4 regions of the Mesobacillus sp. AQ2 genome follow, and region 2 is predicted to be linked to each of the others. Evidence: predicted binding sites of a transcription regulator. Region 2 holds the regulator's gene; each other region holds the start of a gene.
What was found. Region 2 encodes Rex, which represses fermentation and respiration genes when NADH is low (regulators of the CRP and FNR family bind a similar motif). Its sites were predicted from a motif close to TTGTGAAATATTTCACAA; they were not measured.
Positions count from the first base shown of each region.

Region 1: QNH36_RS07975 (hemerythrin domain-containing protein) is a predicted target of Rex. The motif match lies at 3,410-3,427, and genes of this name have one in related genera.
Region 3: QNH36_RS09530 (TorD/DmsD family molecular chaperone) is a predicted target of Rex. The motif match lies at 2,611-2,628, and genes of this name have one in related genera.
Region 4: QNH36_RS07080 (nitrate/nitrite transporter) is a predicted target of Rex. The motif match lies at 2,343-2,360, and genes of this name have one in related genera.

Region 1 is NZ_CP126080.1:1,615,866-1,623,384, forward strand. Features, by position in the region: gene QNH36_RS07950 (electron transfer flavoprotein subunit beta/FixA family protein) at 1-45, shown strand, start outside; gene QNH36_RS07955 (electron transfer flavoprotein subunit alpha/FixB family protein) at 73-1,098, shown strand; gene QNH36_RS07960 (FAD-dependent oxidoreductase) at 1,091-2,386, shown strand; gene QNH36_RS07965 (ferredoxin family protein) at 2,386-2,670, shown strand; gene QNH36_RS07970 (hypothetical protein) at 2,935-3,270, opposite strand; gene QNH36_RS07975 (hemerythrin domain-containing protein) at 3,486-4,013, shown strand; gene QNH36_RS07980 (hypothetical protein) at 4,061-4,255, opposite strand; gene QNH36_RS07985 (MFS transporter) at 4,369-5,601, opposite strand; gene QNH36_RS07990 (phosphotransferase enzyme family protein) at 5,744-6,736, shown strand; gene QNH36_RS07995 (TPM domain-containing protein) at 6,851-7,519, opposite strand, start outside.
Region 2 is NZ_CP126080.1:255,034-262,552, forward strand. Features, by position in the region: gene tsaD (tRNA (adenosine(37)-N6)-threonylcarbamoyltransferase complex transferase subunit TsaD) at 1-304, shown strand, start outside; gene QNH36_RS01440 (ABC-F family ATP-binding cassette domain-containing protein) at 742-2,670, opposite strand; gene moaC (cyclic pyranopterin monophosphate synthase MoaC) at 2,851-3,345, shown strand; gene QNH36_RS01450 (redox-sensing transcriptional repressor Rex) at 3,371-4,027, shown strand; gene QNH36_RS01455 (YdiK family protein) at 4,052-4,252, opposite strand; gene QNH36_RS01460 (CPBP family intramembrane glutamic endopeptidase) at 4,256-4,987, opposite strand; gene QNH36_RS01465 (GNAT family N-acetyltransferase) at 5,228-5,755, shown strand; gene groES (co-chaperone GroES) at 5,939-6,223, shown strand; gene groL (chaperonin GroEL) at 6,281-7,519, shown strand, end outside.
Region 3 is NZ_CP126080.1:1,930,503-1,938,021, reverse strand. Features, by position in the region: gene QNH36_RS09535 (molybdopterin-containing oxidoreductase family protein) at 1-1,751, opposite strand, end outside; gene QNH36_RS09530 (TorD/DmsD family molecular chaperone) at 1,904-2,521, opposite strand; gene QNH36_RS09525 (4Fe-4S dicluster domain-containing protein) at 2,831-3,742, shown strand; gene QNH36_RS09520 (outer spore coat protein CotE) at 3,852-4,394, opposite strand; gene QNH36_RS09515 (YlbF/YmcA family competence regulator) at 4,930-5,367, opposite strand; gene miaB (tRNA (N6-isopentenyl adenosine(37)-C2)-methylthiotransferase MiaB) at 5,369-6,913, opposite strand; gene QNH36_RS09505 (2-oxoacid:ferredoxin oxidoreductase subunit beta) at 7,269-7,519, opposite strand, start outside.
Region 4 is NZ_CP126080.1:1,427,664-1,435,182, reverse strand. Features, by position in the region: gene moaA (GTP 3',8-cyclase MoaA) at 1-525, opposite strand, end outside; gene QNH36_RS07080 (nitrate/nitrite transporter) at 770-2,269, opposite strand; gene QNH36_RS07075 (Crp/Fnr family transcriptional regulator) at 2,601-3,299, shown strand; gene QNH36_RS07070 (TIGR04053 family radical SAM/SPASM domain-containing protein) at 3,399-4,523, opposite strand; gene QNH36_RS07065 (metal-sulfur cluster assembly factor) at 5,127-5,438, opposite strand; gene yjfP (esterase) at 5,515-6,282, opposite strand; gene QNH36_RS07055 (Cof-type HAD-IIB family hydrolase) at 6,496-7,314, shown strand.

The sequences.
Region 1 (7,519 bases), 1.4 Mb from region 2:
CTGGAACGAAAAGATTTATTGAAATTAAATACAGCCAACTCTTGATTCCGAATTTGAAGGGGGAATAAAAGGATGCAAGAAAACCAGGGAGTCTGGGTATTCATTGAAGTAAATGACGGAAAAATCGAAGGTGTTTCGCTGGAATTACTGGGTGCCGGCAGAAAGCTTGCAGACAAGCTGGAGGTTCCGCTTGCTGGTGTGATGCTCGGCGAAGGTGTTATGCCTTTGGCAAACGAAGTGATTTATGCTGGGGCAGACCAGGTATATGTGGTCGATCATCCAGTCCTGAAAGATTACCGGACTGAGTCGTTTATGAAAGGTGTTTGTATACTCGCAGAAAAATATAAACCCGAGATTTTCCTTTATGGTGCGACACCAAATGGAAAGGACCTGGCCAGTGCAGTTGCAACTGATTTAAGCACAGGGTTGACTGCAGATACGACAATGCTTGACGTTGATGTGGAGAAAAGGCTGCTCGAGGCAAGCCGTCCGGCATTTGGCGGAAATATCATGGCCACGATCCTTTGCAAAAAACACCGGCCGCAAATGGCGACCGTAAGACCGAAAGTCATGAAGGCCCTGGAAGCTGATACAGGCCGAAAGGGAGTCATCATTGAGGAAGAGCTGGAGCTTAGGGAAGAGGATATGCGCACAAAAGTGCTTAAAATTGTGAAGGACGTAACAAAAAAGGCAAGCCTGGCGGAAGCTCATGTCATCGTGGCAGGTGGAAAAGGAATGGGCGATATCCAGGGATTCCAGCTGATTCATGAACTGGCCGAAGTCATCGGCGCAAGCGTCGGAGGAACAAGGGATGTTGTTGAAGCAGGCTGGCTTAAGCATGAACAGCAGGTCGGGCAGACGGGAGAGACCGTCACACCAAAAATTTACTTTGCAATCGGGATATCTGGAGCGATCCAGCATGTGGAGGGCATGAAAAACTCCGAATTGATCATCGCAATCAACAAAGACCCGAATGCACCGATTTTCGATGTCGCCACATACGGCATAGTGGGTGATGCATTGGAAATTATTCCAAAGCTGATCAAACAGTTCAAAGAGCTCAGCAAAGAGAAGGGCGGGGAAATGAGCTATGTCTGAAAAATTTGATGTAATCGTCGTAGGAGCCGGCCCTGCTGGAACATCATGTGCCTACAACTGTGCAAAAAACGGATTGAAAACATTGTTGATTGAACGTGGGGAATATCCAGGCTCAAAGAACGTTATGGGAGGAGTTCTTTACCGTAAACAGATGGAAGACATCATTCCCGAGTTCTGGAAGGAAGCACCGCTGGAAAGACCAGTCGTTGAACAGCGGTTCTGGATGATGGATAAAGAATCAGTTGTCCAGTTTGGTTACAAAGGTCTCGAATGGGCGGTCGAACCATATAATAACTTTACAGTACTGCGGGCACATTTTGACCAATGGTTCGCACAGAAAGCTGTCGAACAAGGGGTATTATTGATAAATGAAACAGTTGTTACGGAATGTATCGTTGAAAACGGTAAAGTGATAGGCGTAAGGACCGATCGTCCAGATGGAGAAGTGTTTGCAGATGTTGTCGTGCTGGCAGACGGGGTTAATTCCCTGCTTTCCAAGCAGCTGGGCTTCCATAGGGAATTCCGGCCTGACGAGGTGGCCCTGACGGTGATGGAAGTCATCAATCTTCCGAAGGACAAAATCAATGAACGCTTCAATCTTGAAGGAAATCATGGAACGACTATTGAGATTTTCGGGGATTCTACACAAGGCAATCTGGGCACTGCCTTCCTTTATACGAACAAAGAAAGCTTGAATATCGGGGTAGGAACGACACTTTCAAGTATGATCAAAGCAAAGCTTAAGCCATATGAGCTGCTGGATTATCTGAAAAAGCATCCAATGGTCCGTCCATATCTGGAGGGAGGAGAATCGGCGGAATATCTCGCCCACTTGATTCCTGAGGGTGGATTCCATTCTGTTCCGAGAGTTGCCGGAAACGGGGTGCTTGTCGTAGGGGATGCTGCCCAGCTTGTCAATGCAATTCACCGTGAGGGTTCCAATATGGCGATGGCTTCGGGACAAATGGCTGCAGAAGCGATCGTTGAGGCCAAGAAAGATGGCGACTTCAGTGAGCGCAGCCTGAATCGCTATAAGGAAGCATTATTTGGAAGTTTCATCATTAAAGACCTTGAAAAGTATAAGGATGCGGCACATACCTTCGAGACATACCCGCAATATTTCAAGGAATATCTGCCAATGATGAACAAAGCGATGAGCAAATTCTTTACAGTGGATGGGACACCAAAGAGAGAGAAGCAAAAAGAAATCATGCGAAGTGTAACGGCCGAAAAAGGAACCTTTAAGGTAATGCAAGATATCTATCGTGCCTGGAAGGCGGTGAAATAATGTCAACAACAAACATCGAGGAAAAACAATTTCTTTTAAGGTTTAAGTGTGACACGAAATCGCATCTTACCGTACTTGACCATGACGTCTGCATGACACAGTGCCCTGATAAACTTTGCACCGTATTCTGCCCGGCTGAGGTTTATAAATGGGAAGGAAAAAGGATGCAGGTAGGCTATGAAGGCTGCCATGAATGCGGCAGCTGCCGGATCGGCTGCCCGTACCAGAACATCAAATGGGAATATCCAAAAGGCGGCCACGGAATCGTATTCAGGCTCGCGTGATATAGAATAAGTAAAAGCTGGCGATTGAACTTTCATGGTCGCCAGCTTTTTGCTTTTTTATTTGGCTTGGGTACTTAGGGAACTTTGAAGAAGAGAAAGGAATATTGGTAATCAAAGTATTGGTATTGTCATTCAATAGGGGGAGGGATACCAGTTTACAAAATTAATCTTATAGAAATGTTCTATATTCATCATATGTAAGTTAATTCACAAGTGGGTACAAAAAAGAGTGAAGCTAAAGGAGGTAAAGATTTAGAGGGGAGATCAGCTGATTTTTTCTTGATGACGCATTAAGTGAAGTTCATCGTTGCGGATTTCTTTTTCTAATTTCCGCGCTTCAAACATGGCATCATCAAACCGATCAAACTTTTCCGAAGCATATACGGGTTTGCTGGCATCATAGATTCCGGAAGAGTCTGATTTATAAATGGCAACACTCCAATGGAAAAAATCTTTTTCTTCTTCCTGATGACCCTGCAATCCGATCATTAAATGTGTATGAAACAGGTCAGGCTGGATGCCAAGGAAGGATTTCTGGTCACTAAGCCCCGCGGGGACAAGTGATTTACCATAAAAATCGCGATATAAAGAGTTCTGCAATCTACATTCACTCCTTTTACATTAGCTATAACTTCATTATATGTAAGGTATCTAGATATTTGAAGGCTAATTGTTAAAATTTTTAGAAATTTTAACGAAGTGTCATATTTCCTTCACATTTACACTCGTATAATGCTAATTGTGATTCCTATCACAACTTGTGAGATCACTGGTTTTTATAATGAAGGTATAAAATGTATAGGAGGCAGGTTAACATGACTGGCTGTATGAGCGGTTTAAACCAGGATTCTAGTTTTACATTAAGTGAAGGTCTTCAACAGTTAAAAAGTGAACACCCGCCATTATTGGAAAAGCTTGCGGACCTTTTGGATCTTTCACGAAAAGTTGAGGAAGGTATGGAAATAGAGGAGAACTTTTTAAAGCTGAAGGAGCTGGTCGTCGAATTCCTCGCTGAACTGGAGCCTCATTCAGAGCGGGAAGAGGGCGTTTTGTTTGAGATGATGGCTGCTTATATCGGCAGGGAAATGGGACCAATAGCGGTGATGGAATATGAACATGATCAGGCAAAACGGTTTATCGGAACTTTCCTTCATAACACAAAGGATGGAATGGGACTAACAGCAGAGCAGATGATCGACAATGCGCAACTGATCAAAAATGCAAACTACACTTTGGTGAGCCATTTCTCAAAGGAAGAGAGCATCCTGTTCCCTATGGCAGAAAATATGTTCAGCGAAGAAGAAAAGCAAGAATTGGCTCAGCGCATTAAGTTAATCAAATAAAAATAAAAAGGGTGAAGCTGCGATTGCTTCACCCTTTACCTTTACAATTAAGCCTTTGTGATTGTCACCAGCTTAATGTCTTTTGTATCGAATTTATAAAAAACATCATCTTCACCGGTGTATTCAATCATGCCTTCCTGGTCTTTGGCATCCTGGATGGCTTCAGAAATGTTTTCCACTTCGATTGGTCGTGAAACGGCAAAATCTTTTTCAAAAAAATAATTAATCTTAAACTTAGACATGATAATCTCCCTTCAATATATCCTTACTACCTTTTTTTCCTTAACAGGGGCATGCCTAAACGTAAAAAATGCAGTTGGAAAATTTTAATTGCCGATCAGACCGGTGTGGCGATTTACTGGTTCCATTCTGCCAATTGTTGATCTGTCGGAAGGAACATCGTCAGGATTCCCAGCAGGGGAAGGAAGCCGACGCAGATAATCATCATTGGAAGCCCGATCATGTCAGCGAGATATCCAAGGCCGACAGACCCAATAGCACCCATACCGAATGCCAATCCTACTGTCAGTCCGGCCATCGTACCAATTTTGCCAGGAACCAGTTCCTGGGCATATACGACCGTAACGGAAAAGCTCGACATCAGGATAAAGCCGCTGATGGTCAAGAGGATGACTGCAACAGAAAGTGGCATATATGGGATGATTGCCGACATAGGAGCAGTCGCGATCATGGAAAGGAAAATGATTTTCTTCTTTCCAAAACGATCAGCGAGCGGGCCGCCAAAGAATGTTCCAAACGCACCTGCAACCAGAAAAGCGAACAGGAATAGTTGTGCCTCCTTAATCGAAAGTCCATATTTGTCAATCGCATAAAAAGCATAGAAATTCGTCATGCCAGAAATATACCAGGACCTTGCAAAGATTAAAAATAAAATCAGGACTAGAGCCATCTTGATATTTCTAGAAATGCCTTTATTGATTTTAGTGGTGGCTTGTCTGGTTTTGGCTGCAATCTTTTCAAAGTTCAATTTACGGTTGTACCATGTCGCAATATAGATAAGCAAACCTACGGCTATGGCAGCGACAAGCGTAAACCAAACAGCTCCAACCTGGCCTAGCGGAACTAGTATCAGTGCAGTTATTAGCGGAGCTAGTGCCTGCCCGGAATTTCCGCCAACCTGATAAATGGACTGTGCCAGCCCCCTGCGCGGTCCTGCTGCCATATAGGCAACCCTCGAGCCTTCAGGATGGAAGACAGCTGAACCAAGTCCGATGAATAAAACAGAGAGAATGACTAACTCGAAACTTGATGCGAAAGCCAGGCCGAGAACACCGAACATTGTAGAGGTAAGGCCGAGCGGAAGGGCAAACGGCATCGGCTTTTTATCGGTTGCCATCCCAATCAAAGGCTGAAGAATGGAAGAAACGATATTCAAGGAAAAGGCGATCATCCCTAGCTGGGTAAAAGAAAGGCCCATCGATTTTTCGAGTATAGGGAACATCGCCGGAATGACGGACTGGATAGAATCGTTCAATAAATGTACTAATCCGATGATAAAGAGTATTTTATAGGCTGTCACATTTTGATCTTGCGTTTTTGCTCTGACAGCAGCTGCTGTTTGGCTCATGTTTTTCTCCTTTAAAATTTATTTCGGTTTCCTACATATCATTTTACAAAAAAAGTCACCAGATAAGAATAGCTTTTCTATTAAAAAATATGGTCTAATATAATTTGAGAAAATACAGATTATTCAAAGGAGAGACCGATTCATGGAACAGACAGTGAATTTACAGATGACAGGGGAAGTGTTGAATGATTTTCTGGAGCGTTTTGGTTTAGAGCCTGAAGTAAAGAAGCTTGGGGATTTCGAGAATTATGTATTTGAAACGTATAGGGCTGGCCATCCATATATCATGCGAATCACTCATAGTACCCATCGCTATAAGGATGAGATTTTATCCGAGCTCGACTGGATGAAACATTTATACTGTGAAGGCCTGTCTGTTCCAGAAGTTTTTCCTTCGTTAGGCGGAAGTCTGGTTGAAGAAGCAGCAGCGGAGGATGGCAGCATTTTTTACGGATGCTTATTCGCAAAAGCAAGAGGAAAGGCTGTCTCTGTCCGATCAGAGCAATTCAGTGATAAACTATTTGAAAAGTGGGGAGAGGTAACTGGAAGGATGCACAGAGCAACAAAGAACTACCAGCCATCCGAAGGCATCAAAAAACGCAGCAGCTGGGATGAAGATGACCTCCTCCAGATTGAAAAGTATTATCCTGCTGAAGAGCAGGAGCTGGTCGAGAATGCAAAAGAAGTGATATCGGTTATTTCATCTCTCCCGAAAAAAATCGATAATTTTGGAATCATCCACACGGATATTCATTCTGGCAATTTCTTTTATGATGGGGAAGAGGTCCATGTTTTTGATTTTGATGATGCCAGTTACCACTGGTTTGCATCGGATATCGCAATTCCTTTGTATTATTCCTTGCTTTATCGAATTCCAGCCAGTGAAAAAGAGGAACGCCAGCGCTTTGGGCAATTGTTTCTGGACTCATTCATCAATGGGTACCAGAAAGGGAATCAACTCCCCGAAGGATGGAAAGAACATGTTCCATTGTTCCTGATGCTTAGGGATGTTGTCCTGTATGCGGTCTTGCATAAGAAAATCGCTCCCGAAGACAGAGATGATAAATTGCTGGCTATGATGGATGAGATCGCCGAAAGAATTAAATGTAAAGTTCCAATTGTGAAAATCGGCTGATGAAGATGTCTACACAAAAAAACACCAGAGCAACCGCTGCTGGTGTTTTCTGTTGTTAATTGGATCCCTATGCCAAATGTGAGATGGCACTTGAAAGAGAGAAATTGGCGCCACTTACCAGCCGCGGCTTGATCCGCCGCCACCCGAGGAACCGCCTCCTCCTCCCCGGGGCCCTCCACCCCCTCCGCCGCCTCTTGAAATGATCGATAGAAGCATATAGGTGAGGGTACCGCCAAAGAACATGAAATCGAGGATGATCACACCGACTACGATAATGATAAGCAGCCAGGAAGGGATGGGGAAATCCTGCTGCTGCTGAACATCATTCGGGGCGCTCCCATATTCTTTCGTACCTGACACCTCATTAGCTAGTGCCTGGTACGTATTCATTACTGCCAGGTCTGACTGGCCATTTTTCAAGTGGGGAATAGCGTATTCGTCAAGGATTCTCCCTGCCTTGCCATCAGGAATGACGCCCTCAAGTCCATAACCGACCTCAATCCTGATTTTCTTTTCCTGCATGGCAATAACAAGCAATACACCATTATCATTTTCTTTGGTTCCCAGGCCAAATTTGCGGTATGCCTCAACGGAATATTCCTCGATGCTTCTCTCCCCGATCGAATCTACGGTCAGAACAGCAATCTGTGAGGTTGTCTGGCCATCAATCGACCGGCCGATGGTTCGTAATTGGATTTCTTCATTTTCACTTAAAACGTCCGCGAAATCCTGGACATAGATATCTCCAACAGGTGCCGGTATCTCACTTGGTGCCGCGATTGC
Region 2 (7,519 bases):
TGCGGCAAGCTTCCAGGAGAGTGTCATTGATGTACTCGTCACGAAGACCCAAAAGGCTGTAAAGGAATATGGTGTGAAACAAGTTTTGCTTGCCGGAGGAGTTGCAGCCAATAAAGGCCTGAGAGAAAAATTATCCACAGAATTTGCAGGTTCAGATGTGGAAATTGTCATTCCTCCGCTGTCTTTATGCACTGACAACGCAGCGATGATTGCCGCTGCAGGTAGTGTCATGTATGATAAAGGGCAAAGAGCAGCACTGACATTGAACGGAAACCCTGGTCTGGAGATAACTATCCACAACTAAAGTCGCAGTTAAAAAGTATTTTTGTCAGACTCTTCTGTGGATATGTAAACGAAAACAGTGTTAGATTGTGTATAATGTGGATAAGAAATGCTTGTTTTGTGGATAATGTGGAAAAGTCTCTGGATAACCTATAAATCAATCTTCATTATGTGAATAACTATGTGAACAAAAAGTCCCGGTTGCCAATCGGGACTTTTTTGTTGGATAAAAAGTAGAATTCTGGGTTTTTAAAATGGAAATAATATTTGTTTTTTTCCAGTTTGCGAATAAAAAGGCTGGTTTTGCGAATAAAAACAGCATTTTTGCGATTAAATACACCGTTTTTGCGCACAAACCAAATCATTAGTAAACAATCCACAACTTTCTGTGGATAACCATCATCAATAAGTTTTCACATACAAAAAAACCGGACACATTCATGCCCGGTTTTTCCAAACTTACGCCAATTCTGTCCACTCTTCCATCAGTTCGTCGAGTTTTTCCTTGGCGGTTTCAATTTTGGAATTGATTTCTCCTGCTTTTTCATGATCCTGGAATACTTCGGGGTCACAAAGCAATTCTTCATATTCTGCAACTTCTGTCTCGAGCTTATCGATCAACGCTTCGACCTCTTCCATACGCCGTTTGCGCTGGCGCTCGAGCTTCTTTGCCTCTTTATCCTGCTGATAGGAGGTCTTGTCCTGTTTGACTGATTCGGTGACTATGCCAGCTGCTATGGCCGCCTGTCTGGCCAGTTCCTCAAGTTCTTCCTGCTCTAACTTCTTCTCGACATAATAATCATAATCACCTAGATATTCTGTTGCCCCACTACGATCGAGCTCAAGGACCTTGGTAGCGATCCTGTTGATAAAGTAACGGTCGTGGGAGACGAACAGGATGGTGCCTGGATAATCGATCAAGGCGTTCTCAAGCACTTCCTTGCTGTCCAGGTCCAGATGGTTTGTCGGTTCATCCAAAATTAGGAAATTGGACTTTTGCAGCATCAGCTTGGCTAGTGCCAACCGTGCTTTTTCACCGCCGCTCAGGGTGTAGACGATTTTTAACACATCATCGCCTGAAAAAAGGAAATTGCCCAATACGGTGCGGATTTCCTTTTCCGATTTCAGTGGATACTCGTCCCACAGTTCATTTAAAACTTTTTTATTCGAGCTCAGCTCTGCCTGTTCCTGATCGTAATAGCCGATTGAGACATTTGAGCCGTACTGAATATTGCCGGTAATCGAAGGCAGTTTTTCGACGATTGTTTTTAGTAAGGTCGATTTTCCGACGCCGTTTGGCCCAACAAGTGCAGTACTGTCGCCACGCGAAAGGTTAAAAGAGATATTTTCGGATACGGCTTCATTCTGATAGCCGACAGCAAGTGTATTTACCTTCAGGACGTCATTCCCGCTCTGGCGTTCGATCTGGAAGCTGAAGGAAGCTGACTTTTCATCTCCCATCGGCCTGTCCATCCGATCGATTTTCTCGAGTTGTTTCCGGCGGCTCTGGGCCCGTTTCGTTGTCGAGGCCCTGGCAAGGTTCCGCTGGATAAAATCCTGCAGCTTGGAGATTTCATCCTGCTGCTTTTCATATAACTTCAGGTCGCGCTCGTAATTTGCTGCTTTTTGTTCTAAATATAAGCTGTAATTGCCCGGGAACTTCGTCAGCTGGTGACGGGAGATTTCGTATACTTGGTTCACAACCTTATCAAGGAAATAACGGTCGTGTGAAACAATCAGAATCGCACCATCATAGCCCTGTAGATACTGCTCTAGCCAGGAAAGTGTGTCAATGTCCAGATGGTTGGTTGGTTCGTCAAGAATCAAAATATCTGGACGTGTCAATAACAGCTTGGCGAGCGCAAGCCTTGTTTTCTGTCCTCCGCTTAAAGTGGAGATTTTTGTGGAATAATCAAAAGACTGGAAGTTCAGGCCGTGCAGGACCGAGCGGATGTCAGCTTCATACTGATAGCCGCCTTTTTCTTTGAACTGGACCTGCAAAACGTCATAATCCTTCAATACTCTTTCATACTCGGACTCGTTCGACAGGATGCTTGGATCAGACATTTTTTCCTCAAGCCGGCGCAGGTCTTTTTCCATGCTGTGCAGATGATCAAAAACGGCCAGCATTTCATCCCAAATACTTTTCTCGGATTCCAGCCCGGTATTCTGGGCAAGATAGCCGATTGATGTTCCTTTCGGGCGGATGATCTCGCCGCCGTCATGGGATTCATAGCCGGCAATGATTTTCAGGAGGGTTGATTTCCCAGCCCCGTTCCGGCCGACAAGAGCAACACGATCATTGGTCTGTATTTCAAACTTGATATTCGATAAAATAAGATCAGCCGCAAAATATTTTGATAGCTGATTGACTTGTAATAGAATCATTATTTTTCACCTCTAATGCCTTAGGGATAGTGTAACCCAATCCTATGGGCTCGGCAATATGTGCGGCCTGCTACAGGCGGTAAGGCAGAAAAATTTCATCTTCTATATGTGAAGATAGAAACAAAGTTCACACACAAGTTTGTGAAAATAGTGTATTATTTGGTTGAAAGGAGCTTGAAGATGGCAGAATTTACGCATTTTAATGAAGAGGGAAGAGCGAAGATGGTCGATGTCAGTGAAAAACCTGAGACGGTCCGTACGGCAGTCGCCCATTCAAGCATTACCGTTAATGAAGATATATATGTAAGGATTACTGAAAATAAGATGAAAAAAGGTGATGTCCTGGCAGTCGCGCAGGTTGCTGGCATCATGGCAGCCAAGAAGACGTCCGAAATCATTCCGATGTGCCATCCGATTCCATTAACAGGAATTGACCTTTCGTTTGAATGGGAGCAAAATGGAAATGATTATATTTTAAATATCGCTGCAGCAGTTAAAACAAAAGGGAATACAGGGGTAGAAATGGAAGCGTTAACAGCAGCATCTGCATGCGCGCTGACTGTTTATGATATGTGCAAGGCCGTTGACAAAGGCATGGTGATCGGCAAAACCTATCTTGTGGAGAAAACTGGCGGGAAAAACGGCGATTTTAAGAGAGATGAGAAGTTAAAATAGAATACGAACAGGTGGAGGATGGAGAATGACGAATGATGCTATGAAGATTCCGCAGGCAACTGCAAAACGCTTGCCGCTGTATTACCGATTTTTATTGAACTTGCATTCTTCAGGCAAGCAGAGGGTATCGTCCGCGGAACTGAGTGAAGCGGTAAAAGTGGATTCGGCTACGATCAGAAGGGACTTTTCCTATTTCGGGGCTTTGGGTAAAAAGGGTTACGGCTACAATGTGAATTACCTGCTGACTTTTTTCCGAAAGACGCTCGACCAGGATGAACTCACGAAGGTTGCGCTGATCGGTGTTGGTAATTTAGGAACGGCGTTTTTGAATTATAATTTTTCCAAAAACAATAATACAAAAATTCAAATTGCCTTCGATGTCGACCTGGATAAGGTTGGGACGCAGATTGGCGATGTGCCTGTCTATCACATGGATGACCTCGATAAAGTTGTTGTCGAGGAAGGCATCCAGGTGGCGATCCTGACCGTGCCGTCAGCGGTAGCACAGCCGATTACGGACAGACTGGTACAGGCGAATGTGAAGGGGATCCTGAATTTTACGCCCGCGAGGCTGAATGTACCGTCTTCAATCAGGATCCATCATATTGATCTGGCAGTAGAATTGCAATCATTGATTTATTTCTTGAAGCATTATCCGACAGACAGTGATTCTGAAGAATAAAAAATGGCTCCTTCGATGAAGGAGCTATTTTTTATCCATTTGTTTCAGTTTGAAATGGAACAGGATCATTCTGATGCCGGAACCGAAATCGAACGTTGCGAGCAGGACGAGCAAATAACTGAAAAATCCCCAGCCAGTATCGTTGACATTTTGGATGGCGAAATAGGTGAATAAGCTGCCTAACAAGATGTAGACAATGCCTGAAAACATAGGCGATTGCTTCATGACTTAAAATCCCCCAATAAAGCTTTGTATTTTCTCTGCTTCTTTTATCATTCTCTCAATGTCTTCCCTGAATACGGATTGAAGCAGTACAACCATTGTATTCATTGTAACATGGGCGATGATCGGCACGATGATCCGCTTTGTTTTTACATAAAGGAAGGCAAACGTAAAGCCCATCGCAGAGTATAGGATCACATGCTCCGGCTCCATATGGGCCAGTGCGAATATGACGGAACTGATCAAGGCTGCTAAGAAAAAGTTCATTTTCCTGTGCAGACTGCCAAAAATAATCTTCCTGAAGACGATTTCCTCCAAAATCGGACCGATGATCGAGCTGACGAGAATCACAACCGGAAACCTTTCAATCAGTTTGATGATTTCCTGAGTATTCTCCGAGCCCATCTCAATTCCAAGCATGCTTTCGATGCTGCCTGCAATCGACTGCGCGAACAAGGCCAGGAATACCCCGGCGAAAGCCCAGGCAGCCGAACTTGCCGGCGAAGAAACTTCACGCAAATCAGCATTTATGGTTCTTTCCTTCCTTAAAATCAGCAGGATGATCAGGAGAGTCAGTGAAAAGCTGATCACAAGCCAGTATGGAATCGCAAGGGTTTGCATTTCATCAAGGCTTTTTCCCATCGCAGCACCGATGAAAGCAATGATTGGGACCCCGACCAGGCTTGAAAGCTGCATAACAATATAGGCAATAATGACGTACCAGTATTCTTTTTTCAATCGAAAAAACTCCTTAATAATGCAGAAATGTATGTTCTGAAATTTTACGTAATAATATGCTGGCCTGTAAAATAAAATACGGGGATAGCTTTGCTTATCTATACACTCTCTATATTCTACTAGTAAATGATTTGAAAGTTCAAATTGTAGGGCCAGGATGAAAAAGTTGGTTGTTCGAACTTAGTATTCCCTGACTACCAGATACTTGTTAAGGTGAATTAAAAATGATTGGAGGTCCAAATGGTTTATTTGGAAACATCCCGACTGATTTTGCGCGACTGGTTAAGCGCAGATTTAGAGCACTTTTGCAAAATGAATGCAGACCCGGATGTGATGAATTATTTTCCTCGTGTTTTATCCTCGGCAGAAACTGAGAGATTTTATCAGGTGATTCTTGCCGAGTTCAAAGAATACGGCTTTGGGTTATATGCGGTTGAAGAGAAGAGAACAAAAGAGTTCATTGGATTCATAGGGTTTCACAGGGCAACATTCGAATCAGATTTTACCCCGTGCATCGAAATTGGCTGGAGGCTGAAGAAAAATGCCTGGGGCCAAGGTTATGCAACAGAAGGTGCCAGGGCCTGTTTGGAATATGGATTCAAGAACCTGGGCTTTAGCGAGGTCGTCAGTTTTACAGCAGAAATCAATAAACCCTCTGTCAATGTCATGAAAAAAATCGGCATGAAACCTGTTAAAACATTTCTTCACCCAAGAGTGGATCAGGATAGTCCGCTGAAGAAGCACGTCCTCTACCAAACCAGGAAATGACGCGGTCAGCAGAGATTTCACCAGCATTCGACACCATCAGGACCCTCGTAAATTTTCATGAAAAATTTTAGCTTCACGCTTGCAAAAAAAATAGAGATTCATTATTATATAAATTGTGTTAGCACTCTATTGAGGCGAGTGCTAATAAAAAAATCTACATATAATTTGAGGAGGTTGTTTCACTTGATCAAGCCACTAGGAGATCGCATTATTATCGAGCTTGTTGAGTCTGAAGAAAAAACTGCAAGCGGTATCGTTTTACCCGACACAGCGAAAGAAAAACCTCAAGAAGGTAAAGTCGTAGCTGTTGGAACTGGCCGTGTACTTGAAAACGGTGAGCGCGTTGCTCTTGAAGTTGAAGTCGGAAACCGCATTATCTTCTCAAAATACGCAGGCACAGAAGTGAAGTACCAGGGGACTGAGTACCTGATCCTACGTGAAAACGACATTCTTGCTGTAGTTGAATAATCACTGCGATTATAGACAGAACGCTATAAATTAAAATTCTGAGGAGGTTTTTCTACAATGGCAAAAGAAATTAAGTTCAGTGAAGAAGCACGCCGCGCGATGCTTCGCGGAGTAGATTCTCTTGCAAATGCAGTAAAAGTAACTCTTGGACCAAAAGGACGCAACGTGGTTCTTGAGAAGAAATTCGGTTCACCTCTTATCACAAACGATGGTGTAACAATCGCAAAAGAAATCGAACTTGAAGATGCATTCGAAAACATGGGTGCTAAGCTTGTTGCTGAAGTAGCAAGTAAGACAAATGACGTTGCTGGTGACGGTACGACTACTGCAACAGTTCTTGCTCAAGCGATGATCCGTGAGGGTCTTAAGAACGTAACTGCCGGCGCTAACCCAATGGGCATCCGCAAAGGTATGGAAAAGGCTGTTATTACAGCTGTTGAAGAGCTTAAGGCTATCTCTAAGCCAATCGAAGGCAAAGCTTCTATCGCACAAGTTGCGGCAATCTCTTCTGCTGACGAAGAAGTTGGTCAATTGATCGCTGAAGCAATGGAGCGCGTTGGCAACGACGGTGTTATCACGATCGAAGAATCAAAAGGCTTCACTACAGAATTGGATGTTGTTGAAGGTATGCAGTTCGACCGCGGATATGCATCTCCTTACATGGTAACTGATTCTGACAAGATGGAAGCAGTTCTTGAAAATCCATATATCCTGATCACTGACAAGAAAATCGGCAGCATCCAGGAAATCCTTCCTGTCCTTGAGCAGGTTGTACAGCAAGGCAAGCCATTATTGCTTGTTGCTGAAGATGTTGAAGGTGAAGCACTTGCTACATTGGTAGTCAACAAGCTTCGCGGAACATTCAACGCAGTGGCTGTTAAAGCACCTGGTTTCGGTGACCGCCGTAAGGCTATGCTTGAAGACATCGCTGCATTGACTGGCGGTGAAGTAATCACTGAAGAGCTTGGACGCGACCTTAAGTCTGCTACAATCACATCTCTTGGACGCGCTTCTAAAGTTGTGGTTACAAAAGAAAACACAACAATCGTTGAAGGTGCTGGAGACAGCGCTCAAATCGAAAGCCGCGTAAACCAGATCCGTGTTCAAATGGAAGAAACAACTTCTGAATTTGACCGTGAAAAGCTGCAAGAGCGCCTTGCTAAGCTAGCTGGCGGTGTTGCAGTCATCAAGGTTGGTGCTGCTACTGAAACTGAATTGAAAGAACGCAAGCTTCGCATTGAAGATGCTCTTAACTCAACTCGCGCTGCAGTTGAAGAAGGTATCGTATCAGGCGGT
Region 3 (7,519 bases), 1.7 Mb from region 2:
GCTTCTTTATACGTTTCACTGTAGAATTCAATTTTTCCAGATGGTGTCTTTACTTTCGGCATTTCACCCATCGTAATTTCCTCAGCAGGGAACATGATGGTGCCTTTTTCCCTCAGCTGCTTATAAGATATACCTGTTGGTGCAAGCATTGCTTCGTTCAATTCATCCAGCGTGAAATTGAAATATTGGCCGACACCGCAGGCTTTTGCCAGCTCTGTATAAATCTCATGGATCGGCTTTGTCTTAGGATGGACTTTATCAACCATCTGCTGTCTTAAGGCGATTCCCGGTACTTTACCGGATAACTCTTCAATGACCTCATCACGCTCGATATAGGTGACTTCCGGAAGAACATAATGGGCTAATTGAGCCGTTTCAGACATTTGGACATCAATGGCTACAACCAAATCCATTTTTGAAAATGCTTCTTTCATCACTTTTGGATTCCCATAGCCAAGGGCAGCATTTGAATGGTAGTAAATAGCAGCCTTCATTTTGCCTTCCAGTGCTTCTTTCGCAACGATTGTTGCGACACCGCTACCCTGGTAAGCAAGAGGGAATTCCTTTTTGCCTGCCTTTGGTGACTCTGGTTCTTTCGGGTTTGGATATTTCACCTCATCTAATTTGCCCAGGTGGGGTTTAGCTCCAAAGATACTTCCGCCTTTTTGCTGGTAATTACCCAGTAAAGCATTGAACATGGCGACGGCGCGGCCGGTTTCTGTGCTATTTTCATAGTTGCAGCCAAATGCGCCTCTCCAAGATTGTTCAATCAGGGCTTTTGGTTTTGCTTTCCCCATATCGATTGCAATACGGGTGATATCCGCAGCAGGAATACCAGTGATACCCTCTGCCCATTGCGGAGTGTAGTTTACCAATTCTTTGGCATATGCTTCAAAACCAACTGTATACTTTTTAATAAAATCCAAATCATGAAGGTTTTCCTTGATAAGAACATGTGACATTGCCAGCACGAGGGCAAGGTCAGTACCTGGACGAATGGCCAGCCACTCAGTAGCGAGATTGCCCGTGTTATTCAATCGCGGATCCACGATGACAATCTTTGCTCCATTGTCCCGTGCAGCTGCCAAAGACTGGACCGAACTCGGACGGATTCCATCGCCGTAGCTTCTGCCAATGAACATAATATATTTTGCATTGCTGATGTCCGCACTGGTAGCAGTCACTCCGACTGTATGAAGAAAACCCGCATCTCTTGAATTTGAACAAACGACATGATGTGTATAATAATTGGCCGAGCCCAGCGCATTAATAAATCGTGGAGAATAGAACTTTCCTGTAGCTCTTGGGTCTTCTGTGAGCGCCACCGCCTCGGGACCATGCTCTTTGATGATCTTATTTAATTTTTCAGCAATTTCTTTATAAGCCTGCTCCCAGGTAATGGGCTCGAAGTTATTCTTTCCATCCCGTTTCAGCGGCTGGGTCAGCCTGTCTTGAGAATAAACAACCGTCGCATACCCATGTCCTCTGGCGCAAAGCTTTCCTTTGGAATATGGATGGTCTGGATGCCCGGTAAGCTTCCATAAACGCCCATTCTTGATGTGGCCAACCATTCCGCATTTGCTGGAGCATGCATTGCATGTACTGGGAATTTCTTTAATTTCCGCGTTAGCACTAGCTTTTACATATTCTTTAGACCATTCATTAAAGCCAACAGTCCCCGCAGATGCCAGGGCAGCTGTCGCGGCAGAAGCTTTTATGAATCGCCGCCTTGATAGTTTTGTTTCTAGCATTATACTAGCCCTCCTTTTTCTCTTGACCCTTTTCCGCCTTCAGTCAGGCAGGCTGCTTCACAAACCTTGAACAGATCAAACCCAGCCTTCCCTCTTTGCAATCGTCTCATTGCTCGCACCGAAAGCATCACCACCTTATGTTGCAGACCTTTTTAATTATCCATTTTCTGCTGCGCTTCAATAACTTTTATTAAAAAACGAGTAATCCCTTCATAGAAAGAATGGATCGATTTTTCTTTAAGTTTTATTTCAAATTCACTCAGCCAGTCCAGGTGATCCTCAATGAACTCTCTGCTGAATTTTTCAGGAGCATGTTCGATGAAGTATGCTGCCAGCTCAAGCAGAATGGATATATGATCGGGAATGCCTTTGTACTGCATTGGAATTTCCATTTTCAGTTCATTTAAGAGGAAGGTAATGTGCAGGGCCGGATCACCTTGCAGGTAGCCTTTTTCCCGAGCAAATGGAAGAGTACAAGTTTCATCCTGGGTCCACGGTTTATATAGCGACTCTATCGGAAGGACGGCTTTCTCTTCTGCTGACCCGATCGCCTTTTTATGTATTTTGCATAATTGTTCAAAGTCATCAGGCAAGATCCCGTCTAATGAAGATTCAAAACCATATAAATCCCTGGCCAGTAACTCTAGCCTTTTCAGTAAATGGTTTTGCTCCATCTCTTTCCAGGTCTCCAAAACAGGCGGCTTATATAAGTCTGCAATAATGTTAAAAACCACCGCAGTTCCGGCTCTCTTTTCGATTGACTCAATCATCTGGTTACACCACCTTTCGATTACATCTTCACTATATTTCAAGCAAGTTTGTGAAACAACAAACATTCTGTGGAGAATAGCCTTTTAGTATGTGAAGGATTTCACCTAATAAGACTGGAAGATTTTCATTGACCTTCCCGCCATACACTGTGCTAAGTCCGCTCTAACCTGCTTTTTTTCTATATTTGTGCTAGAGGTTTTGTGAACATTCCTTAACATCTATATGAATTTCTGGCGAACACGACTTTTTTAAAAGACTTTAATCGTAGAATGGTAGTGTAGTAAAAATGAATGTTGAGGTGACCTTCAATGTCGCTGATTGGCAATTGGATTGAAAGCTTGAGTTATGAATTGGAGATTTCCTCCTCCTGTACAAGAAAAATCAGTCACATGAGTTCCTGTACAGCCTGCATAGACGAATGCCCCACAGAAGCCATACGTGTGGAAAATGGCGAAATAAATATTAGCAAACAATCATGCACGACTTGTGGTGTCTGTATCACGATTTGCCCGGTACAGGCGATTAAAGGACAGTCACCACCAAGGAGAATCATCCAAAATCATATTTTATTGGAGAATGGTTCTGCTTTACCTACTGTCACTGAACTTCTTTATTATCATAAGAAAGGAATACGACGCGTCCATGATCCATTGATGTGCGAGGAGCTAAAGGAGAAAGTCAAGCGGACAAATGAACTGCTCGCGAAAATGGAATTTGAGCCACTATCCCTCGTAAATAAAGTTGAATTAGATATAGGAGATCAGCTCCTGATATCAAGACGTGCCTTTTTTGCCAAGCTTACTTCAGACAGCAAAAAGACCGTTCTTTCTTCTATGACTCCAATCAAATGGCGGTTCAATGAAAGCAGCTTCAAAACCTCGAACCTTTTTAAAGGTTGGTCATTTTATGAGGTAAAGTTGAATCAAGAGGATTGTACATTATGCGAGGCATGTTTTGCGATTTGTCCCTCTGATGTATTCCGCCTTGTTGATGATTCATTGAAACTTACGGATCATAACTGCAGCGGCTGCCGTCTTTGCAGTGACATATGCAGAGAAAAATCAGTGCAAATCTTCCCTAAAGTCCATAAAAGTGATGAAGAGAGATTCCCGGTCATCAAAACTAACTGCCAAAAATGCCATACTCCCTTCCATTCCTGGAGAGCAGCAGAATTATGTCCAATTTGCAGCTCTGTTGAAAAACCGAATTTCTTCTTATAAATACATGAACGAAAACAGGCAGCAGCGACCCCGGGTTACCTTACAGGGTAGCTGCTGCCTGTTTATTGCGTAAAAAAAAACTAGGAAGTAGAAGCTTCCTAGTTCGATGTTATTCTTCCTCACCAAGCAGGAAGTCTGGGTTCAAGTCTTCAAATTCATCGTCATCGACTCCGTGACCCCACTCGTCCTCGTCACAGTCACATCCGCCTGGGTGAGTGACGACACAAACCTTGGTTTCACCGATGACTTCGACCAGGAATTCCCTTTCGACGTGAACGATGATTTTGTTGCCATTTGGCGAAATGACCGCTTCGATGCAGTTAGGCTGCTGAAGGACTTCAACGAGCACATCATGGTCATCCATGCAATCTGGATCACGGTACTTAAGCTTGATGACATCGCAGTAAGTTACTTTCTCCGTGACTACTTCTGTTTTTGTATTATCATCAAAGGAGTACCAGATGTTGGCTTCGTAGGACCCGTTTACCTCAACCACTTTCCCTACTTTCTTTGCCTTGTACTTATGGTTTATGACCCAAGCGCCAAGAATGCTGCTTGGATGATGCGCTGGGTTGATCGTATGATTGGACTGTGTGAATTTACGTCCTTTCGCTACGACGGCTTTCGTGATAATCTCTCTGTAATCTCCCATGCGAGCGAAACCTCCTCAATCTTTTTCAATTCATCCTATGCGTGATATTAGACTAGTGTGCGATTAATTTTAGAACCGCTGTTAAAAATTTAGGCATAGTTCATTGTATGCCCACAGGCGATGAATGTTCCCGATTGATGAAAGATGATGGGTAATTCATTTGAGCATTCACTGGAGTCCATTTATAGTGAGAAACCTGAAAAAGAAAGCAAAATAATGTTTTGCACTTGTAGACGGAAAGCTCTTTTTCGCATGGCTCTGTTAAAGTTCAATATTGGTTTTACACCTGTTGATTGTATGTAGTGGAAGGCGCGTAGACTCCTCCGAATTTTTCCTCATGCGTTGGCGAGTTCGAGGAAGGTTCTCAATATTCTGCGGGCGAAGCTGATAAAGTGAGGCCCCGCTGGAGCAAAGCAACGTGAAGGCTCAGCGGAAAGCGAAGCACCCGGAACGCATATTAACTGTCCTGTTTAACAGAGCCTTTTCCATAAAAAAGACACCTGCTATAAACAGGTGCCTTGTTTTAACTAGTGATTTAATGTTCGTGGGTGTGGCAGCTTGCTCCGTTCTGGAGTGAAGCGCCGGTTTCGCCGCGGAGGATATCTCCTCCGGTTGATACAACGATTTCATCTGTAACAGTATTAGAAATAGTCGTTGCGACCATCTGCAGCAAGTCATTTACATCGATCTGGGATTGCTTGAATTCCTGTACTACCGGAATTGCGTCAAGCTGCGCTTCTAAGGAAGCGATTTTTTCCTCGGTCTTTTTCAAAGCTTCTGTTTTTCCGTAATGCTGGAAGTTTACAGCTTGTTTTTGAAGACCTTTTATAGAAGAAATAAGCGTTCTTACTTTTTCATTCTCATGAATTTGTGCTTCAGCACGCTTAAAAAAGTCCACTTCTTCTGTTTCAGCAATCATTCGTGCGATTTCTCTTGAACGTTCGATAATGTCATCTTTATTGTATTTTGCCAACTTACTTCACCTCAACTGGTTCGTTTTCTTCTACCATTTCCCCGTTTAAAGACCATGTTTTTGCATCTGTGATCTTTACTTTGACGATTTTGCCGATTGCCGACTTAGGAGCTACGAAATTGACGAGCTTCAACTTGCTTGTATATCCCGCAAGTACATCCGGATTGTTTTTGCTTTCGCCTTCGACCAGTACCTCAACAATCTGATCTTGATACTTCTTCATCGACTGGGCAGACTGTTCATTCACAAGTGCATTCAGACGCTGAAGACGCTCCTTTTTCACTTCCATAGGAACATTATCCTGCATTTTCGCTGCTGGAGTTCCCTCTCTTGGAGAGTAGATGAAGGTATACGCTGATTCATAGCCAACCTCACGGACGAGTGACAATGTCTCCTCGAATTGTTCATCCGTTTCATTCGGATATCCGACGATGATATCCGTTGTCAAAGTGGCATTCGGAATGGCTGCCTTAATCTTGCGTACAAGTTCAAGGTATTGTTCACGCGTATACTTCCTGGCCATGATTTTCAATACATCGGTAGAACCTGATTGCACAGGAAGATGGATATGGTCCATCAGGTTTCCGCCTTTTGCCAGGACTTCTATCAAGTGATCATCGAAGTCACGTGGATGGCTCGTAGTGAATCGAATCCTCGGGATATCGATTTTACGGATTTCATCCATCAGGTCTCCCAGTCCGTATTTAATATCTGAGAAGTCTTTTCCATATGCGTTTACATTCTGGCCCAGCAGGGTAATTTCCTGATAGCCCTGTGCCGCAAGCTGGCGTACTTCCTGGATGATATCTTCCGGACGGCGGCTTCGCTCTTTGCCCCGTGTATAAGGAACGATGCAGTATGTGCAGAATTTATCGCAGCCATACATAATGTTAACCCATGCCTTGATATTGCCGCGGCGTACCTTAGGAAGGTTTTCAATGACATCCCCTTCCTTGGACCAAACTTCCACGACCATCTCTTTGGACATGTATGCTTCCTGGAGAATATTCGGCAGGCGATGGATATTATGCGTACCAAAAATCATATCAACCTGGTTATAGGTTTTCAGGATTTTATTGACGACAGATTCTTCCTGTGACATACAGCCGCATACACCCAAAAGCAGATCCGGTTTTTCACGTTTCAGATGCTTTAAATGACCAAGTTCACCGAACACCTTGTTTTCAGCGTTTTCCCGGATTGCGCATGTATTCAGCAGGATGACATTTGCATCCTCGACACTGTCAGTAGGCTCATAGCCTAACCCAAGGAAAATACCAGCCATGACCTCAGTGTCATGTTCGTTCATCTGGCACCCATACGTACGGATATAGAATTTGCGGCCTTTTCCCATCCCGATGAATTCTTGTGGGATGTCGAAGTCCTTATGGTACTTTACCTCTTCTTTTCCGCGCTTTTTCGCATCCTTCAAAGAAGGAGCAGTATATACTGTTTCAAAGTACTTGCTATAATCCTTGCTGGATTTTTTGTCCGAAGAATTTTCAGTTTGTACTTGCTGTCCTTCCAGGCGTTGATTTTCGTTCATGACAGATCTCCTTTCAATAGAAAGCTTGCAGGCAGCATAGATTCCCGGTAATTTTTCCTGGGAAGCATACTGAACTGCATTCTACTTGCAAAAAGGGCGATATTTTACCCTGAAATTATTAAATATACACATTATAATAGTATAAACTCTTGAATCAATGAAAACAATAGTATGCATTGGAAATACAGCATTCACGGTAAAAAAAGCCGACTCAATCATATTACCTTATAACTGTCATTATAGTAGTGATACTTATCACTATAAATCATTTCGCAAGTTTTCAGTTTCATACTCTTACTGAAAAATAAAACCCCAATCCATGATGATTGGGGTTTTATTGCAATGTGCAGATTTATTACATGAATTCAGCAACAAGCTTATCAAAATGAGCCTGGTCAAGCTTAAGGTCTGCTTTTGAAAGCGGAGTTTCAGAATAACCGCTAACCAGATCCTGATAAGATTTTTGCTCTGTATTTTGATAGATTAGGCCAGTAACCAAACCTTTATGTTCCATCAAAGTCTGCATAGCCGCTTCACGATTTGACGGGTCATAACCTTCAATGTCGCTCAGCTTTGTCAAGTTTTCCTTGAACCAGTCATATGTGT
Region 4 (7,519 bases), 1.2 Mb from region 2:
ATCATTCAGGCCTTTCTTGACGACCATGTTGATTTTAACGCCCAACCCGGCCTTTTTTGCCGATTCGATTCCCTTGAGTACTGGCCCTACCCCTACATTGCGGCCATTGATTTCGCCGAACAGCTCATCCTTTAAGCTATCCAGACTGATATTCACGCGCTTCAACCCTGCTGCATACAGCTCTTCGGCATATTTAGGGAGCATCACGCCATTGGTAGTCAATGCGATATCCTTAAGCCCTTCAATCTGGTTGAGCTTCTTGACAAGGATCGGCAAGTCTTTCCGCATCAATGGCTCGCCGCCTGTGAGCCTGATTTTTTCAACACCCAGATCTATGAACAATTTGGCCACACGTTCGATTTCTTCATATGACAAAAGCTCACTTTTAGGCAAGAATGCAAAGTCTGGTCCAAAAATCTCGGCAGGCATGCAATACTGACACCGGAAATTACAGCGATCTATAACAGAAATACGCAAATCGCGGAGCGGTCTATTTAATTGGTCTTTAATTATGCTTTTTACCATCTGTGTCAACTCCAATTATAGAAGTTTTGATTATTGACATTGTAACAGCTATAGTAATGGTTCACTGTTAATATTCTCACAGTAACATCAATAGTCCTCTATTTAAAATAGTAGCTTTTACCCTTATGTCTATATTACAACATAAAAACTGGCAGGATAGTGTTTTTATCAGAAAATGTCATTATGTTGTCATATTATCTAAAATAGAAGGCTGCATCAAGGATTTGATGCAGCCTTCTTAAGGTTATTTCTTTTTTATAGGTAGCTCACTGAATATGCCGACATAGTTCTTGATTTCTCCGGCTTCATTTTTTAAAGGACTTATTGTAAGCCATTCAGGATAGATGTTTCCGTTCTTCTTTTTGTTCCAGATTTCTCCCTGCCAGAATCCATTCTCCTCAATGGATTTCCACATCTCCTTGTAAAAAGCCTCCCCATGCTTTCCTGACCTCAGGACTCTTGGGTTTCTCCCAATGACTTCCTCAGCTTTATATCCCGTTACATTCGTGAAAGATTGGTTAACCTTTTCAATCATGCCTTTCACATCCGTGATCATGATTCCCTCTGCAGTATGGTCGATGATATTTTTAGCAAGGCTCAATTTATCCTGATAGTACATCCAGATGACGATGATCAGGCTCGCAAGTGCAACCTGCGACAAAGCCATGAAACCAATGGCATAATGCCCTGTCAGGTTGAACAGGAAGGCCAGCATAAGCGGCGGGAAGAAGCCTCCCAATCCACCCATCGCTGATACTATACCATTCACGATCCCCGCCTGTTTTGAAAAATAAAGCGGCACTAGTTTGAAGACGGTACCATTGCCAATCCCCGCACTGATTGCTACCGTAAGACAGCCAATCGTATAAAGGGTCAGGGAAGGTGTGAAAGACAGCAGTATTCCTGAAATGGTCATGCCTGCAAAGACAATCATCAAGATGATGAATGAGTTGAATTTATCACCAAGCCAGCCGCCAATCGGCCTGAAGAATGTAGCAAGGGCAATGAATCCTGCTGTCCTGATTCCGGCATCTACCTTATCGAGCTCAAAATGTGACACAAGGAAATTCGGCAGGTAGATCGTAAAAGCTACAAATGATCCAAATGTTAAGAAGTAAAACAGACTCAATGCCCAGAGTTTCTGGTTCTTGTATACACTTTTAATTTGATCCCCCAGTGGTGTAGGAACTTTGGGTTCATTTTTGTCACCAAGGAAAAAGTTAAGCAATGCAAATGCCAGTAAAAGCACCAGGTAAAGCTGGACTGTTGACTGCCAGCCAATCTGCGATGCAATGACCGGTGCCGAAAAAGTCGTGACCGCAGTTCCGAGATTGCCTACCCCATAAATTCCGTTCACAAATCCATGGCGTTCTTTTGGATAGTATTTCGGGAGGGATGTCACACCGACAGAAAAAATTGCACCACCTATACCGACCAGCAAGCCGCCGATCAGCAGGTCAATAAAAGAATCTGCCAGACTGATGAAATACACCGGAAACAACAGGAATGCGAAGCTGACAAAGAACAGTTTTCGTGCTCCATATTTGTTTGTCCAGTATCCAATCGGTATCCTCATAACGGAACCCAGGACAACAGGAATGGCAGTCGCCATCGCGATTTGATTTGCTGTAAGCTTTATATCCTCTTTAATGAACGGCATTAATGCGGATAAAATAACCCACACCATAAAACCTGCAACCAGACTGAGCGTTTGAAGCGGCAGCTGATTTTTTTGTGTTCGCATGATTCTTCCCCCTCCTAGTTTTCAGGCGATTTTTGCTTGATAAATAAATCGTAGAAAAATACATGGCCTTATGATGTGAAGAACTTCACTCCTATTTCTTTGTTCAATAAACTGTCACAGTTGACTTCTAACATCGGAATCAACTTACTTTTTTTATCGATATAATATACCTATAGCAACTTTGTTTCGAAAATGTGAACAAAACGAAGAGAGAATGTGACGGGATTTTGACAATTCCCCATGCGTTATTTAGTTAACACTATCCAGATGTTATTATTGTCTCAATAACGAAAAGCCACGGAAACTTATATTCTAAAAAAGGGTGATGACCATGCCAAACACAACGAAAGTGACTCATTCAATAGAAATTAAAGAATTGCTCCAGTTTGCAGACAGGACATTCAAGGTTAAGAAGGGCACATACTTGTTCCAGGAAGGCATGGAGGCAGAGGAGCTTTATTTGATTCTTGGCGGAAAGGTGCAGATTAGCAAGGTAACCCAGGATGGACGTGAACTTGCGTTAAGGATTTGCGGGGAAAATGATCTATGCGGTGAATTGACCCTGTTTACCGAGGCACCAAAATATTTGCTTAGCGCATTGATCCTTGAGGATGCAACCATCTCCGCAATCAGGAAAGATGTCATCGAGAAGGAGATTTTTCAAAATCCATCGCTGGCATTCGAATTCATGAAATGGATGAGCGACCATTTCCGCAAAACACAGACTAAATTCCGTGATTTAGTACTTAACGGAAAAAAGGGAGCGCTATTCTCTACATTGATCAGGATGACGAACAGCTATGGTATCCATAAAGATACCGGCATTCTGATTGACCTTCCATTAACAAATCAGGAACTGGCCAATTTCTGCGGCACATCACGTGAAAGTACAAACAGGATCCTGAATGACTTGAAACGCGAAGGTATCATCTCCATTAAAAAAGGGAAAATCCTGATTCATGATGTAGATTACTTACGCAAGGAAATCGGCTGTGAAAATTGTCCGGCGGTTTTCTGTTCAATCGACTAATATAAAAAGCGAGTGAAGCCCAGCTTCACTCGCTTTTCTATTATGAGGCACCCCTTTTAGAAGCAGAGCTGCTTTTTTTCTTTCCTTTTCCCTGGTTTGTTAGCTTTCCTGCTTTTGTTTTCTCAGCGCTTTAGGAATATACACGCAGAACGGTTCGCTCTCCAGGTAATCTCCTGTCATGGCATATGCCCGAGAACGCGAACCTCCGCATACATGCCTGAACTCGCAAACACCACATTTCCCTTTGTATTCATCAGGATTCCTCAGTGACTTGAATACGGGAGATTCCCTGTAAATTTCAGCAAGAGGCTGTTCCCGGACATTCCCTGCTTTAACCGGTAGCAATCCGCTCGGGTACACATCTCCAATATGGGATATGAATACAAACCCATTTCCATCGTTAACACCTTTTGGAGCCCGGCCGAGACCATCGATGGATCCCGTCAACCCCTCATTTGTCAGGGCCGTCAAGTAGTTGATTTCGTCTGTATGATCCCTGGCTTCACGCATTTTTTGCTGAATGACAACCCGGCGGTAGTGCTGGGCAGCTGTAGTTTTTATGTCGAACTTCACCCGTTTGCTTAAATTATAAAGCCATTGGAACACTTTTTCATGCTCCACAGGTGAAATCATGTCCTTTTCCTGGCCGCGTCCTGTCGGGACAAGGAAAAATACACTCCACAGGACACAATCCAGATCTTCAACCATTTTTGCCATTTCATCTAAATACTCTATATTATATCGGGAAATGACGGTATTGATCTGTATCGGAATTTCGAGCTCGTGCAGATATTTTATTCTTTCCATCGTTAAATCAAAGGAACCGGCTGTTCCCCTGAAGTGGTCGTGAACTTCTGCTGTTGGTCCGTCGATACTGAAGGCCCATCGCGATAGACCGACCGCCTTTGCCTTTTCAATCGCTTCCTTGGTTACATTCGGTGTCGCACTTGGTGTCATTGATACACGTACACCTTTTTTCACAGCGTACTCGGCGATATCAAAGACGTCCTCCCTCATTAAAGGGTCTCCGCCTGTGAACACGAGCATCGGATTATTCATTTCGTATATTTGGTCAATCAGCGCTTTTCCCTCTTCGAAAGACAGTTCACGAGGATCTCTTCTATATTGTGCCTCCGCACGGCAGTGCAGGCATTTCAACTGGCAGGCTCTTGTAAGTTCCCAAATCACAATGAATGGGTCTTTGTTAAAATCTCTATCAAACATATTGGCGCCTCCTTAAGTACTTCTCTATACAAGAAGTATATAAGTGTTTCCAACATGTTTAAGTGAACTAACTCACATAAATTATGGCCAATCGTTCTTTTTCTATGACAATTTTGTGACCTTTGTCTTCAAAACAAATAAAAAACAGCAGGAGATTTCCTGCTGTCAGATGAAAGAAAAATCAAGGGCTGCTTTTATCTTGCGGACTAAATGGTCTGATGAACCAGCTGGTCTAATGCAACCATTTCTAACTTTTGATCACGAGGGATTGGATTGTTCTTGGAATGTATCTTTATCACATTTAGCGTTATATGTATCTATTTTAAAAGAGACTTACGGTTAGTTCCACACTAAGTTGAGGAATCCTGTTGATTGGAGTGGAAGGCGCGTAGACTCCTGTGGGATCAGACGGACAGGTGAGACCCCGCAGACGCCAACGGCGGCGAGAGGCTCAGCGCCGGCCCCGCGGAAAGCGAAGCGCCTGGAACGGAAATCAAAAGCCCCATTCCAGCACAAACAAAAAAACTGTAGACAAGCTCGAATTCCATCGAGTTTGTCTACAGTCTGACAGCAAGAAATTTTCCTGCTGTTTCAAAAGGCTGATTAATCCCTTACCCCAAGGGCAATTTTCGCGTAACGTGACATCATGTCTTTTGACCATGGCGGATTGAAAACAATGTTCACTTCTGTATCCTTGATTTCTGGAAGGTCGGCAAGTGCTAATTTAACCTGCTCGACGATTGTGCCGGCTAGCGGGCAGCCCATTGACGTCAGGGTCATCGTTACAGTTGCAAGCCCTTCTTCATTCAAATCAACATCATATACAAGCCCTAAATTCACGATATCTACGCCAAGTTCAGGGTCAACGACCATCTCAAGCGCACCCATAATGCTCTCTTTTAATTCTTCATCCATCGGTGAACACTCCTTTATTAATGCTGTACCTGTTTCTATCATAACAATGATTCATTCCCATTAAAAGCGGAAGGTATTAGATATGCTTTGCAAACCACTCTGCTGAAGCCTCTACACCAGCGTTTGACACATTGTGCCCAGCATGTTCATCCGTAATGAACTCCAACATTCCTTTTGTTCCCACATAGTTTTTCCTAGTTTGCTCATAAAAATGATAGGCCGATTCATATGGTACTACTGGATCCATCCTGCCATGCCAGAACAACAGAGGACGTTTGTTCAGTTTTTCCGGCTGCTGGCTGAGGTCATACTGCTTCAGCTGATTGAGCAGTTCTGAAATTTCTTCTTTCGATAAATTGATATTTACATTCCGTTTTTCCATTTCATTCAGCTGCCACAGAGCAAACTGCTCAAATGACGGATTGCCCATTAAACTCACGCCGGCCTTGATCCAGTCATACTTAGCCATCGCGCCTAGCGTGGTGATGCCGCCCATCGATGTTCCGGCTACGCCAATCCTCGAAGGATCAACTAGTCCTTCATCGACCAATTCTGTTCTGATTGATGGAAGCTCTTCGATAGAAGTTATGACGATTTCCCAGAAACGGAAGCCAAGTTCTGTCTCTGACAATCCCTCACTGCGGGTTCCATGGTATTTTGCTTCTGGCATGATCACCCTGAAACCTTTTTCGGCATAGAGATAGGCATAATGCATGTTTCGTTCCTTTGTGCTTGTAAAACCATGCAGAAAAACAATCAATGGCATTCTATCTGAAAATTGACTTTGTTTTGCGATATGAAGAACGGGAATATCTTGAATGCGTTTCTTTTCGACTAAAATCACTGTTAAACCCTCCAAATTATGCGAACAGACAATAAATTTTACCGCGCTTTAAAGTATGTTATATGATTTTTTTACAATTTAAATGTAAAATGGTTACCATAGTGGTTATAAGAAGAAATTCACTACCATCCAAATATGTATTGTAGAACTCTTATGAAGAAAGAGCCAATCATACGCATAGGATTTAAAAAACAGAGATAAGAAGGAGTATTTATGGCTGAAAAACATTTAATCGCTTTAGACCTGGACGGTACATTACTTACAGATGATAAAAAGATTTCTGAACGGAACAAACGAGTCATCAAAAAAGCACGTGAAGAAGGACATGTAGTTATGATCGCTACAGGTAGACCATTCCGTTCGAGTGAAATGTATTACCATGAACTGCAGCTGGACACACCAATCGTCAATTTCAATGGAGCTTTCATTCACCATCCGCTTGACAACAGCTGGGGTGTACATCATTCCCCTTTATCGATTGATGTTGCCAAGGACATTGTCGAAGCACTCGATGACTTTAAATTTTATAACATCATCGCCGAAGTAATCGATGATGTATATGTCCATTATCATGATGAAAAATTGATGGATATCTTCAATTTAGGCAACCCAAATATAACAACCGGTGATTTAAGACGGTTCCTAAAGGCATCTCCGACAAGTATGCTGATCCATTCTGACGAGGAGGATGTCCGCAAGATCCGTGCTCACCTTTCTGAGGTCCATGCAGAAGTGATTGATCACAGAAGCTGGGCAGCACCATTCCATGTCGTGGAAATTGTCAAAAATGGCTTGAATAAAGCTGTCGGGTTAAAAAAGGCCTCTGATTATTTCCAAATTCCTGCTGAGCGGATCATTGCATTCGGCGATGAAGACAATGATTTAGAGATGCTGGAATATGCAGGACGGGGAATCGCGATGGGCAATGCCGTGGCCGATGTAAAAAATATCGCCAACGATATGACCCTGACAAATGAGGAAGACGGAATTGGTGTGTATTTGAACGATCTGCTTAATCTGAAAGCACTATAAAATAACAAGAAGTGATTTGTCCGATAGGAATGAGTTCTATCGGACTTTTTGCATGTTTTCCTGTTGCGTATGTCCAATTGGAGGCCTCTATCGGACACTTTTCCTTTCCTCACGCTTCTGTTTGTCCGATAGAAGGGCTCTATCGGTCACTTTTTCTTTCCTTACACTCCTGTTTGTCCGATAGGAGGGCTCTATCGGTCACTTT